Regions from separate parts of the Allobosea sp. 10L422 genome, predicted to be linked through region 2. Evidence: predicted binding sites of a transcription regulator. Region 2 holds the regulator's gene; the other holds the start of a gene.
The links. Region 2 encodes PhoB, which activates phosphate uptake and scavenging genes when phosphate is short. Its sites were predicted from a motif close to TGTCATNNANCTGTCAT; they were not measured.
Positions count from the first base shown of each region.

Region 1: AC1DEZ_RS10850 (RNA degradosome polyphosphate kinase) is a predicted target of PhoB. The motif match lies at 3,582-3,598, and genes of this name have one in related genera.

Region 1 is NZ_JBFTJI010000004.1:164,983-171,411, reverse strand. Features, by position in the region: gene ppx (exopolyphosphatase) at 1-1,391, opposite strand, end outside; gene AC1DEZ_RS10850 (RNA degradosome polyphosphate kinase) at 1,327-3,522, opposite strand; gene AC1DEZ_RS10845 (P-loop NTPase family protein) at 3,650-4,348, opposite strand; gene AC1DEZ_RS10840 (AI-2E family transporter) at 4,356-5,465, opposite strand; gene AC1DEZ_RS10835 (CDP-alcohol phosphatidyltransferase family protein) at 5,558-6,088, opposite strand; gene purM (phosphoribosylformylglycinamidine cyclo-ligase) at 6,296-6,429, shown strand, end outside.
Region 2 is NZ_JBFTJI010000009.1:87,228-93,656, forward strand. Features, by position in the region: gene pstS (phosphate ABC transporter substrate-binding protein PstS) at 1-910, shown strand, start outside; gene pstC (phosphate ABC transporter permease subunit PstC) at 1,092-2,066, shown strand; gene pstA (phosphate ABC transporter permease PstA) at 2,084-2,968, shown strand; gene pstB (phosphate ABC transporter ATP-binding protein PstB) at 3,008-3,814, shown strand; gene phoU (phosphate signaling complex protein PhoU) at 4,022-4,741, shown strand; gene phoB (phosphate regulon transcriptional regulator PhoB) at 4,753-5,451, shown strand; gene AC1DEZ_RS18190 (hypothetical protein) at 5,559-5,738, shown strand; partial or broken gene AC1DEZ_RS18195 (hypothetical protein) at 5,751-5,950, shown strand; gene AC1DEZ_RS18200 (DUF3175 domain-containing protein) at 5,994-6,278, opposite strand; gene AC1DEZ_RS18205 (SpoIIAA family protein) at 6,295-6,429, opposite strand, start outside.

The DNA of each region.
Region 1 (6,429 bases), on a different contig from region 2:
ACGCGGAAGATCGCGGCGATCAGCGTCGCACGCGCGAGAAGCGGCGGCTGAAGCAGCGTCTTCAGGCCTTCCGCCGCCGGAGAGCTGGCCTTCAGCCCGGCATAGCGATGGAAGATCGCCATCGCCAGGAAGGCCCGGCCGACATGGTCGATGCCGGTGAAATAGGCATGGGCAATGACGTTCATGCTCTGCTCGCCGCGATAATCGGGATGGGCGCGCCAGCCGATATCGGAAAGCAGGCAGACGGTCTCGATCAGGCGCCCGGAGGGCTCGTCCTGCGCGAGCCCCGCCGTTTCGAGAATTCCGCCCACCCAAGCGATGAGATCTGCTGCGTGGCGCGGATCGCGCGCACGCAGCAGATTGTAGTCGCGCGCGGCCTGCAGCAGCGGATCGGAGGTCTGTTCCTGCGGCGAGAGCTGCTCGTGCAGCAGCCCCTCGCGCACGCCCTGCGCCGAAATGACGATGCTGCGGGGCTTGCCGCGCTTGATCAGTTCGTCGAGCACCAGCGCGCCATAGGCGAGCAGCGGCCGGCGCGCCGAGGAGACCGAATCGATGGCGTCGAGCACCGAGGCATCGGCCCGCTCGACCAGCTTGACGAAGTCGGCCGCGTCCTTGGGCGGGATCGCGTAGCCATGCATCACGTTTAGCGGGTAGTTCACACGGCGCTGGTGCAAGGTCGCCAAAGCGCGCCAGGTGCCGCCGACGGCGAAGAAATCGCGCCCCTTCATGGCGGCGAGCTGCGGCAGCTTGTCGAGTTCGTCCTTCACGATCTTCTCGGCTGATCGGATCGAGCCCTTCGAGCGATCAAGCAGAGCCAGGCCGCCGAGCGGGACGCTGGCACCCTTCCCGACGGCTCCCTTCTTGACGGAGATCAGCTCCAGGCTGCCACCGCCGAGATCGCCCACGACCCCATCGGGGGCATCAAAACCAGAGATCACGCCGAGGCCCGAGAGAATCGCCTCACGGCCGCCCGAGATCAGCTCGATCGGCTGACCGATCGCCTCCTCGGCGCGGGCGATGAACTCCGGACCGTTCTCGGCATAGCGCGCGGCGGCGGTCGCGATGACGCGGAGCTCGCCGACATGCATCGCCTCGCAGAGGATCCGGAAGCGCACGAGGGCCTGGATCGCCTTCTCGATCGCGTCCTCCGCCAACCGGCCGGTCGTGGCGACCTGCCGGCCGAGACCGGCCATCTCCTTCTCGTTGAAGACCTGCGATGGCGCCCGCGCCAGCATCTCGTAGACGACGAGACGGACCGAGTTCGAACCGATATCGACGATGGCGATGGTGTCGGAGAGCGCAAGCCGCCCCGGCGCGTGCCGGAGCTCAGGCCTTACGGCCTCCCCGGCGCGAGAGGGAACGGGGACTTGAATTCGAGAGCGATTTTCCACGTCCGGACAGACTCGGGTTCGTCATGAAGTACTTATGCGCGTTGAACGGCTCTTCGTTCGGCGCGGGGACAATGCGGCGCGAGCCGCCATCGGGCAATATCGTCCAGCTCTGCTCGTTGTCGAGCAGGTTGGCCAGCATGATCTGATCGAGCAACTGCTGATGCACGGTCGGATTGAGGATCGGCGTCAGCGCCTCGACCCGGCGGTCGAGGTTGCGCGGCATCAGATCGGCCGAGGAAATGTAGATCTTGGCCTTGGGCGAAGGCATGCCGTGCCCAGCGCCGAAGGCGTAGACGCGCGTGTGCTCGAGGAAGCGGCCGATGATCGACTTGACGCGGATCTTCTCCGACAGGCCGGGCACGCCCGGCCGCAGGCAGCAGATGCCGCGCACGACGAAGTCGATCTCCACGCCTGCCTGGCTGGCGTCATAGAGGGCGTCGATGATCTCGGGATCGACCAGCGAATTGCACTTGCCCCAGATCGCGCCCTTGCGGCCGGCCTTTACATGGGCGACTTCCTCGGCGATGTCGTCGAGCAGGCGCTGCTTGAGGCTTGTCGGCGAGACCGCCATGCGCTCCAACCCAGCCGGCTCAGCGTAGCCGGTGATGAAATTGAAGATGCGCGCGACGTCCTGCGCGATCACCGGATCGGCGGTGAAGAAGGAGACGTCGGTGTAGATGCGGGCCGTGATCGGGTGGTAGTTGCCGGTCGCGATATGGCAGTAGCTGACGAGCTGCCCGGCTTCCCGCCGAACAACGAGCGAGAGCTTGGCYTGGGTCTTSAGCTCGATGAAGCCATAGACGACCTGGACCCCGGCGCGCTCCATCTCCTTCGCCCAGCGAATGTTGGCCTCTTCGTCGAAGCGCGCCTTCAGCTCGACCAGCGCCGTCACAGACTTGCCGGCCTCTGCGGCTTCCGTCAGCGCCTTGACGATCGGCGAGTTCGCCGAGGTGCGGTAGAGCGTCTGCTTGATCGCGACGACATTGGGATCGCGTGCCGCCTGCTGCAGGAACTGCACGACGACGTCGAAGCTCTCATAGGGGTGGTGGACGAGCAGGTCCTTCTGGCGGACCGCAGCGAGGCAGTCGCCGCCATGTTCACGGATGCGCTCGGGGAAGCGGGCGTTGTAGGGCTTGAACTTCAGGTCCGACCGGTCGACGCCGACGAGCTGCGAGAGCTCGTTCAGGCCGATCATGCCGTTGACCTCGACGATCTCGTCGGCATCGACCTTGAGTTCGCGCACGATCAGCCGGCGCAGATGGTCGGGCATACCGGTCGAGACCTCGAGCCGGATGACGACGCCGAGCCGGCGCTGCTTCAGCATGGTCTCGAAGACGCGGACGAGGTCCTCCGCCTCCTCCTCGATGTCGAGATCGGAGTCGCGGATGACGCGGAAGGAGCCGGTGCCCTTGACCTCGTAGCCGGGGAAAAGCTTGCTGATGAACAGCGAAACCGCGTCCTCAAGCGTGATGAAGCGATGCAACCCCTCGCGGGCAAGATCGGGCAGCTCGATGAAGCGGTCGATCTTCACAGGCACGCGGATCAGCGCGTCGAGCTGGCGCCCATCGCTCTTGCGCTCCAGCGCCAGCGCGACGGTGAAGCCGAGATTCGGGATGAACGGGAACGGATGCGCCGGATCGATCGCCAGCGGCGTCAGCACCGGGAAGACGTAGTTGAGGAAATAGTCTTCCAGCCAGATCCTGTCCTGCGAGCCGATATCGCCCGGCTGCAGCAGGTGGATACGATTCTCATGCAGATCGTGGCGGAGTTCCGCCCAGCGCGCCTGCTGGTCGTCGGTAAGGGCCGAAACTGCTTGGCCGATCGCGACGAGCTGCTCGGCCGGGGTGAGACCGTCCTGGCTCGGCGTGACCACGCCGGCCTTGAGCTGCTCGCGCAAGCCGGAGACGCGGACCATGAAGAACTCGTCGAGATTATTCGCCGAGATCGAAAGGAAACGCAGCTGCTCCAGCAGCGGGTGGCTGCGGTTCGAGGCCTCCTCCATGACACGGCGGTTGAACTGCAGCCAGGACAGCTCGCGGTTGATGAAGCGCTCGGGCTGCTGACGCAGCGGCGCAACATCGGCCTCGCTGGAGAGCTTCTCCGGCTCGACGGTCACGGCTTCGAGAGTCATGTGATTCACCCGTGTCCTGATTGTCTTTCCGCCCATAGCGCCGTTGAAGCCATCCTAGCGTGACGTTTCGATGACGGGCGACATGATTTCGTATGACGGCACGGCCGCTCCGCAAGCACGCTCTCTTTCAGCCGGGCTCATCCGGAAACAATTCCGACAGCACCTCCTGTGCCAGCGGGCGCGTGACGCGCCGGCCGCGCTCCAGCGCGACGCGATCGAGGCGGTCCACCACCTGCCGCGCGGCAGCGAAAGAGCGCTCCATCCTGAGCGCCAGCGTCTCGATGACCGCGGTGTCGACCACGAGCTGGCGATCAATGAAGAGCTTGACGAGGAGCGCCCGCAGCAACCCGTCATCGGGCGGCTCGATCGTGGCCCCCGGCGCCAATCTGAGGCGCGACAGCAGATCCGGCACGCGCAGGCCCCAGAAGTCGGGTTCCTTGCGCGCGGTCAGCAGCAGATGTCCGTCGCGCGCCTTCATCGCGTTCATCAGGTGGAAGAGCGCGGCCTCTTCGAGCGGACCGGCATCGCAATCCTCGACGACGAGAGCCCCGCCGGAGACAAGGTGCGGGACCTTGGCCTCGGTCAGCTCCGCGGCCCGAATCGTCCAGGCATGGGCGACGCGGGCCCAGATCGCGGCGAGATGGGTCTTGCCCGCACCTTCCGGCCCGGTGAGACGCAGCCAGGCATCGGGCCATTGCGGCCAGCGCTCGACCAGGCCGTAGGCGGCCTCGTTGGACGGGCCGATCAGGAAATCCTCGACGCCGTGACGGCTGTCGACCGGCAGGTCGAAAGCGAGCTGGCGCGGGCGTGGGGGCACTTCGTTCATGCGTATGTCAGAGTTCGGCGTCGGCGCTGGACTTCGCTCGGGCTGCACGCCTGGCACCGACACCGTGATAGAGGTTGCTGGCGAGATATTGCCGCAGCGCGAAGCGGCAGAGCACGCCGATGACGGCCGCAAGCGGCACCGCCAGCAGCAGGCCGACGAAGCCAAAGAGCGAGCCGAAGGCAAGCAGCGCGAACATCAGCCAGACCGGATGCACGCCGATGGAGTCACCGACGAATTTCGGCTGGAAGATGTTCCCTTCGAGGAACTGCCCGGCAAGGAAGACGCCGAGCGTTGCCAGCGGCCAGGTCCAGTCCGGCCAGAACTGCACGATCGCCACACCGACCGAGAGCACGAGCCCGGTCAGCGAGCCGACATAGGGAATGAAGGACAGGAAGCCCGAGATGATGCCGATCAGCGCGCCGAAATTCACGCCGACGATGCTGAGCCCGATCGCATAGAAGGTTCCGAGCAGCAGGCAGACGAGAGCCTGGCCGCGCAGGAAGCCGGCGATGGCGCGATCCATCTCATGCAGCAGGCTGCGAATGGTGTCGCGGTGATCGAGCGGCAGCCAGCTATCGACGGTCGCGACCATCCGGTCCCAATCGACCAGCAGATAGAAGGCGATGACCGGCGTCAGGACCAGCAGCGAGAACACGCCGACGATGGCGGTGCCGCCGCTCCAGAGCGATTGCAGCAGGCCACCGACCCATTTGGTCGCCTCGCCGACGAGGTTGCCCAGCGAATTCTGCGCTTCCTGTTGCAGCTTCCCGGCGCCGAGGCGTTCAAGCCAGGGGAAACCCTTCTCCATCACCAGGGCCTGCAGCTTGGCCGCGTCGGAAGGCAGCCTGTCGACCAGCCCGGCTAGCTGCCGGCCGAGCAGCGGCGCCAGCAGCACCAGCGCCAGCACGAAGATGATGAGGAAAACGATCAGGATGACGATCGTCGCGGTCAGCCGGTTCATCCCCATCCGCTCCAGCCGGTCTGCCAGGGGATCGAGCAGATAGGCGAGCGCCAGCGCCGCGATAAAGGGCAGCAGGATATCGCGCAGGAGCACGAGCAGGAGGATGAAGACCAGGAGGGAGCCCAGCCAAAAGCCGATCTGGCGCTGCAACGTCATCGATCAGCCTCTTTCGCCTATCGGACCAGCGGAATGGGACAAATGTGCACGGAAAGCCGCAGTTCCAAGCGCCGGCCGCGTGTGAAATCTCGTCAGCCCGCCATGTGGCGCAGCCAGAAGGCGAGATAGGCCGCCATCGAGGCGAGCGTCAACACGGCGACGACGAGTTCGCCGACCACGGCCGCCGGACCGAGATCGATCCCGAAGGCCCGCGAGCCGAGCGCCAGCGCCGCGAAGGCGATCTGCGCCGCCGTGTTGAGCTTGCTGACGAGGAACGGCGCCATCGCGACCGGACGGGCGAGCAGCCACGAGAGCAGCACCGCCGCCACGATCATGATGTCGCGTGCCGCGACGAGAATGACGAGCCAGACCGGGATCGCGCCGACCACCGCCAGCGTGATGTAGATCGAGACGATCAGTGCCTTGTCCGCGATGGGGTCGAGATAGGCGCCGAGCTCGCTCGCCATGCCGCAATGCTTGGCGAGAAAGCCGTCGACAGCGTCGGAAATGCCGGCGACGACAAAGATGATGAAGGCCGCCTCCCAACGCGCGTTCACGATCATGACGATGACGAGCGGCACCAGGAAAAGCCGGGCAACCGTGATCAGGTTCGGGATCGTCATGGCGGCAGCTTCGCTCATGGCGCGACACGATGCCAGCCATGCGTCGTTCACCCGACCTCCGATGTCATCCTGGACAAGTGCCGAAGCCGCGCCGACCCGGGATGACGGCAGTTGCTGGTGAGAAAGCGACAAAACCACCCAAACGCCTTGCCAGCCGCAGCTTGCTTGCCTATCGCTCCCGCGAGCATGCAAGGAAGGCGGAACGCAATGAGCAAGCCCGGCGCAAACGGACTGACCTATGCGCAGGCGGGCGTCGATATCGACGCCGGCAATGCCATGGTCGACGAGATCAAGCCGCTGGTGCGCGCCACGCGCCGGCCGGGCGCGGACGCCGAGATCGG
Region 2 (6,429 bases):
CGAGGCCTACAAGAAGGACACCGGCACGGGCCTCAACTACCAGTCGATCGGCTCGGGCGGCGGTATCCGCCAGATCAAGGCCAAGACCGTCGCTTTCGGCGCGACCGACGCCCCGCTCAAGGGCGAGGACCTGACCAAGGACGGCCTGATCCAGTTCCCGACCGTGATGGGCGGCGTCGTGCCGGCCGTGAACATCGCCGGCGTCGAGCCGGGCAAGCTCAAGCTCTCGGGCGAGATCATTGCGCAGATCTATCTGGGCGACATCAAGAAGTGGAACGACCCGAAGATCGTCGCGCTCAACGCCGGCGTCACCCTGCCGGATGCCAACATCAACCCGGTCTACCGTTCCGACGGCTCGGGCACGACCTTCGTCTTCACCGACTACCTCTCCAAGGTTTCGGCTGACTGGAAAGCCAAGATCGGCGCCAACCAGTCGGTCCAGTGGCCGGTCGGCATCGGCGGCAAGGGCAATGAGGGCGTCTCCGCCTCGGTCAAGCAGGTCGCCAACTCGATCGGCTATGTCGAATACGCCTATGCCAAGCAGAACAAGCTTGCCCACGCCCTGGTGAAGAACGCCGACGGCAACTTCCCGGCTCCCGAGGAGAAGGCCTTCCAGGCTGCCGCCGCCAACGCCAACTGGCAGGAGCAGCCGGGCTTCGGCATCTCGCTCAACAACCAGAAGGGCGCGGATGCCTGGCCGATCACTTCGGCGACGTTCATCCTGGTCCATGCCAAGCCGGAGAAGCCGGAAGAGGTGCAGGCCGCGATGAAGTTCTTCGACTGGGCCTACAAGAACGGCGACAAGCTGGCGAGCGAGCTCGACTACGTCGCCCTGCCGTCGAATGTGAAGGATCAGGTCCGCAGCGCCTGGAAGGGCGTGACCGACACCGCCGGCAAGCCGATCTTTTGATCGCTGCCAACTGACAAGGCGAGGCGGGCCAGTCCCGCCTTGCCGCTCTCTTCAAGCCCTCATCCTGAGGGGCGGCCCCAGCTGGCCCTCCCGCAGGATGCTCCTCAGGATGAGGGCTGGGATTGATCGGGACGGGTGACCGGCCATGGCAATCCCGGCAACGAGACCGGAGCCCCCGCGGATGACCGCAGCAACCGATATGACGAACGTTCCCGGCGCAAGGCCGGTCGTCCGCAAGGCGCCGAAGGCGGGGTTCGACCTCTTCTTCCGCAATGCGAGCTTCGCCGCGGCGCTGCTCGTGCTGGTGCTGCTCGCCGGTATCATGATCTCGATGATCATCGGCGGCTGGCCGGCCTTCCGCGAGTTCGGCCTCGGCTTCATCACCTCCAGCGTCTGGGATACGCAGAACGAGCAGTACGGCGCCTGGCCGGCGATCGTCGGCACGCTCTCGACGGCCCTGATTGCGCTGGTGATCGGCGTGCCGCTCTCGCTCGGCATCGCGGTCTACCTGACCCAGCTGGCGCCGGGCTGGTTCAAGAAGCCGGTCGCCACCGCGATCGAGCTGCTCGCTGCGGTGCCCTCGATCATCTACGGCATGTGGGGCCTGTTCGTCTTCGTGCCGCTCTTCGCGGCCTATGTGCAGATCCCGCTCTCGAACCTCGTCGAGGGCATTCCGATCGTCGGCACCGTCCTCTACTCCCGCTCCCCTTCGGGTCTCGGTATCTTCACGGCCGGCATCATCCTCGCCTTCATGATCGTGCCCTTCATTGCCTCGATCACCCGCGACATGCTGGAGCAGATCCCCTCCGTCCTGCGCGAGAGCGCCTATGGCATCGGCGCCACGACCTGGGAGGTCGTGCGCCATGTGCTGGTGCCGCAGGCCGGCGTCTCGATCATCGGCGCGATCATGCTCGGCCTCGGCCGCGCCCTCGGCGAGACGATGGCCGTCACCTTCGTCGTCGGCAACGCCAACCGCCTGTCGGCCTCGATCCTCGATCCCGGCTCGACCATCGCCTCGCGCATCGCCAACGAGTTCAACGAGGCGATGGGCCTGCAGCTCAACTCGCTGATCGCGCTGGGCTGCATCCTGTTCTTCGTCACCTTCGTCGTCCTCGTCATCGCGCGGCTCCTGGTCGCCCGGGTGAAGCGCTACTGAGGTCCTGAGAGATGAGCATGACGACCGCTTCCACGCCGCGCGAACTGCCCCACACCCCCTGGGGGCGCGTGCGCCAGTCCCGCCGCACAGCCGACCGGCTGATGAAGATCATCGCCACGGGCTTCACCTTCTGCGCCATCTTCGTGCTGTTCTGGATTCTCGGCATGCTGCTGGTGAAGGGCATCGGCGGGCTCTCGCTCGCGACCTTCACAGAAGTCACGCCGGGCCCCGGCTCGCAGGGCGGCGGCCTCGCCAACGCCATCGTCGGCTCGGTGGTGCTGACCTTTCTCGGGATCGCGGTAGCGACCCCGGTCGGCGTGCTCGCCGGCACCTGGCTTGCCGAATACGGCAAGGGCTCGAAGCTCGCGAACCTGATCCGCTTCATCAACGACATCCTGCTGTCGGCACCGTCGATCCTGATCGGTCTGTTCGTCTATGTGATCCTGGTCGAGCCCTTCCGCGGCTATTCCGGCTGGGCCGGCGGCGTCGCGCTCGGCATCATCGCGATCCCGGTCATCGTGCGCACCACCGAGGACATGCTGAACCTCGTGCCCGGCCCGCTGCGCGAAGCCGGCTCGGCCCTCGGCGCCCCGCCGTCGGTCGTCATCACCTCGGTGACCTGGCGCGCCGCCAAGGCCGGCATGGTGACCGGTATCCTGCTGGCTCTCGCCCGTATCGCCGGCGAGACCGCGCCGCTGATCTTCACCGCGCTGAACAACAATTTCTGGTTCTCGCCGACCTTGGTCGGCGGCGTCTCGAACCTGCCCGTCACCATCTACCAGTTCGCCTCCGCTCCCTATGAGAACTGGCAGCAACTGGCCTGGGCGGGATCGCTGATCATCACGGTCTCGATCCTGCTGCTCTCGATCATTGCCCGCCGCTTTGTCGCCGGCGGCAAATAAGACTTGAATCCAACCCGGTCGCGTCCGACCTTGAGGACCATGTCGATGCTTTCGACCCTTGAACTCTCCCCGCAGACGCTCGATGCCGAGGCGCCCGTCCGGATCGCGGTGAAGAACCTCGATTTCTACTACGGCGAGCACAAGGCGCTGAAGAACATCAATCTCGATTTCCGCGACCGGCACGTCACCGCGCTGATCGGCCCGTCGGGCTGCGGCAAGTCGACCCTGCTGCGCATCTTCAACCGGATCTACTCGCTCTATCCGGAGCAGAAGGCCACCGGCGAGATCATGCTCGACGGGCGCAACATCATCTCGAACGATGTCGATGTGAACGAGCTGCGCTCGCGCGTCGGCATGGTGTTCCAGAAGCCGACGCCGTTCCCGATGTCGATCTACGACAACGTCGCCTTCGGCATCCGCCTCTACGAGAAGCCGCCGAAGTCCGAGCTCGACGACCGCGTCGAAGGCGCTCTGCGCCGCGCCGCGCTCTGGGACGAGGTCAAGGACAAGCTGAAGAGCTCCGGCATGGGTCTCTCCGGCGGCCAGCAGCAGCGCCTGTGCATCGCGCGCACCATCGCGCAGAAGCCTGAAGTGATCCTGTTCGACGAGCCGACCTCGGCGCTCGACCCGATCTCGACCGGCAAGATCGAGGATCTGCTGGAGCAGCTGAAGAGCGACTTCACCATCGCCATCGTCACGCACAACATGCAGCAGGCGGCCCGCATCTCGCAGTATACCGCCTTCATGTATCTGGGCGAGGTCGTCGAATTCGCGCCGACCAACACCATCTTCATGAACCCTGCCAAGAAGCAGACGCAGGACTACGTCACCGGCCGGTTCGGCTGAAGACCGGTTTCAAACCAGCAGCCCTCATCCTGAGGAGCCGCGCGAGCGGCGTCTCGAAGGATGGTCCAGGAGGCTCCGGAACCAACCGGAGCATCCTTCGAGACGCAAGCTTCGCTTGCTCCTGAGGATGAGGGCTGAGGGTCGAGCATGCCGACCTGAAAACGACGACGCTGCACCGGCGCTAATGATCTAGAGGACACGCCGCCCATGACCGACCACATCGTCCGCTCCTACGATACCGATCTCGAAGGCATCCGCCGCAGCCTCGCCGAAATGGGCGGCATGGCCGAGCGCATGCTCGGCGATTCGACCGTGGCGCTGGTGCGCCGGGACACCGGCCTTGCCCAGAAGATCATCACGGCCGACCAGCGCCTCGACAACCTCCAGCGGGACGTCGAGGAAAAGGCGGTACTGACCATCGCCCGGCGCCAGCCGCTCGCCAACGACCTGCGCGAGCTGATTTCGGCGATCCGCATCGCCGCCGATATCGAGCGCGTCGGCGATCTCGCCAAGAACATCGCCAAGCGCGCCGTCGCCATCGCCGGCCAGTTCCAGCCGCCGCACCGCGCCGTGGTCGGGCTCGAGCACATCAGCCGCCTGGTGCAGGCGCAGCTCAAGGACGTTCTCGACGCCTACGCTGCCGGCAACGAGCAGAAGGCGCTCGACGTCTGGCGCCGCGACGACGAGATCGATGCGCTCTACACCTCGCTGTTCCGCGAGCTCCTGACCTATATGATGGAGGATCCGCGCAACATCACCTTCTGCACGCATCTCCTGTTCTGCGCGAAGAACATCGAGCGCATCGGCGACCACACCACCAACATCGCCGAGACGATTCACTATCTCATCACCGGCGACTCGCTCGACGTGAACCGGCCGAAGCTCGACACGACCAATATCGAGGTCGAGGCGATCACCGGGAACTGAAGTAGATCATCATGGCCGCACGCATCCTGATCGTCGAGGACGAGGAGCCGCTAACCCTGCTGCTGCGCTACAATCTCGAGGCCGAGGGTTTCGAGGTCGACAGCGTCGCGCGCGGGGATGACGCCGAACTGCATCTGCGCGACCACACGCCTGATCTCGTGCTGCTCGACTGGATGCTGCCGGGCCTTTCTGGCATCGAACTCTGCCGCCGCTTGCGTTCGCGGCGCGACACCGAACGCGTGCCGATCATCATGCTGACGGCGCGCGGCGAGGAGACCGAACGCGTGCGCGGGCTCGCGACTGGCGCGGACGATTATGTGGTGAAGCCCTTTTCGCTGCCCGAGCTGATCGCGCGCATACAGGCGCTGCTGCGCCGCGCCAAGCCGGGCCATGTCGCGGGGCTGCTCGCCGCCGGGGATCTGGAACTTGACCGCACGACGCGGCGCGTCCGCCGTGCCGGCAGCGAGCTGCATCTCGGCCCGACTGAGTTCCGGCTGCTCGAGTTCTTGATGCAGGCGCCCGGCCGCGTCTATTCGCGCGCCCAGCTTCTCGACGCCGTCTGGGGCCGCGACGTCTATATCGATGAGCGCACCGTCGACGTTCATGTGGGCCGGCTGCGCAAGGCGATCACGCCGGCCAATACCAAGGATCCGCTGCGGACAGTCCGCGGCGCCGGTTACGCCTTCGACGAAACCTTTGCGCGCAGCTGAGCGGCGCTGCAGCTCTGCTCTTCATCGCAACTTGCCGTGAACCTTGCCCGCACGCTCGCGTTGATCGTGAAAATCAACGCGAGCCAGAGGAGGTCGCCGTGAGCAAGATGCCGCCCATCCCGCCGGCCAATCGAAGCGACAAGGGTCCGGGCGAGCCGGATCATGCCGAGCGCGATCTGCGCAGCGCCAGAGGTGGCGAGCGCCGACCGAGCCAGCCTGATCAGCAGGGCCAGCAGGGCAATACCCGCATCAACACGACCCATCAGGGTCTGCAGCAGGATCGTTGAAGAGGTTGCCGAATGTCGACCTCGACCAAGGCGCCGCAGACCATCCGGCACGGCGACCCGGCTCATCCCATGAGAACGCGAAGAAGCCGCCGGACATCCGCAAACCACCTGCCGATGACAACCGGCGGCACGCTCGCGTTTCGGGTGGCGGCGGCGAACTTGTCAGCCACCACTCGCATGATCCGGCGCGCAAGGGAGGCAGGGCGCCATGAGAACCGGCCTTCAGGTTGATCCTGAAGGGTGACGGCAGGCGCTTCAGCCCTCTCGGTGGAAGAGGCGGCGCAAGCTGTGCTTGGCCGCTTCCAGAGTCCTGCGGCGCTCGGCCGGCAGTTTCCGGCCGGCACGGTTGATGTAGAAGGTGAGCATCGACATCGCCGAGCGATAGGGGCCCGATTTGCGCCGGCGGCTGTGCTCGGCCGACCGCTTCAGCGAGCGCGCGATCTGGCGCGGATCGCCACGCGTGAACACGGCTTTCTCGAAATCGAGCGCGTTGCTCCGGCTGGTGATATCGGCCGACCATCTGTGCTTGTGGACGAGCATGGCGTCCTCCTGTCGGTCAGGCGTTTGGTCCGCCCTCGATGTCGCCGGCCCAGGTCAATGCGGTCTCGTACTCCTCCGGCTTGAAGGTGCGAACAGTCACGAAGGGGATCGCCGGATTGAGCAGGTCGACGAAGGCGGCAAGCCAGCCCCT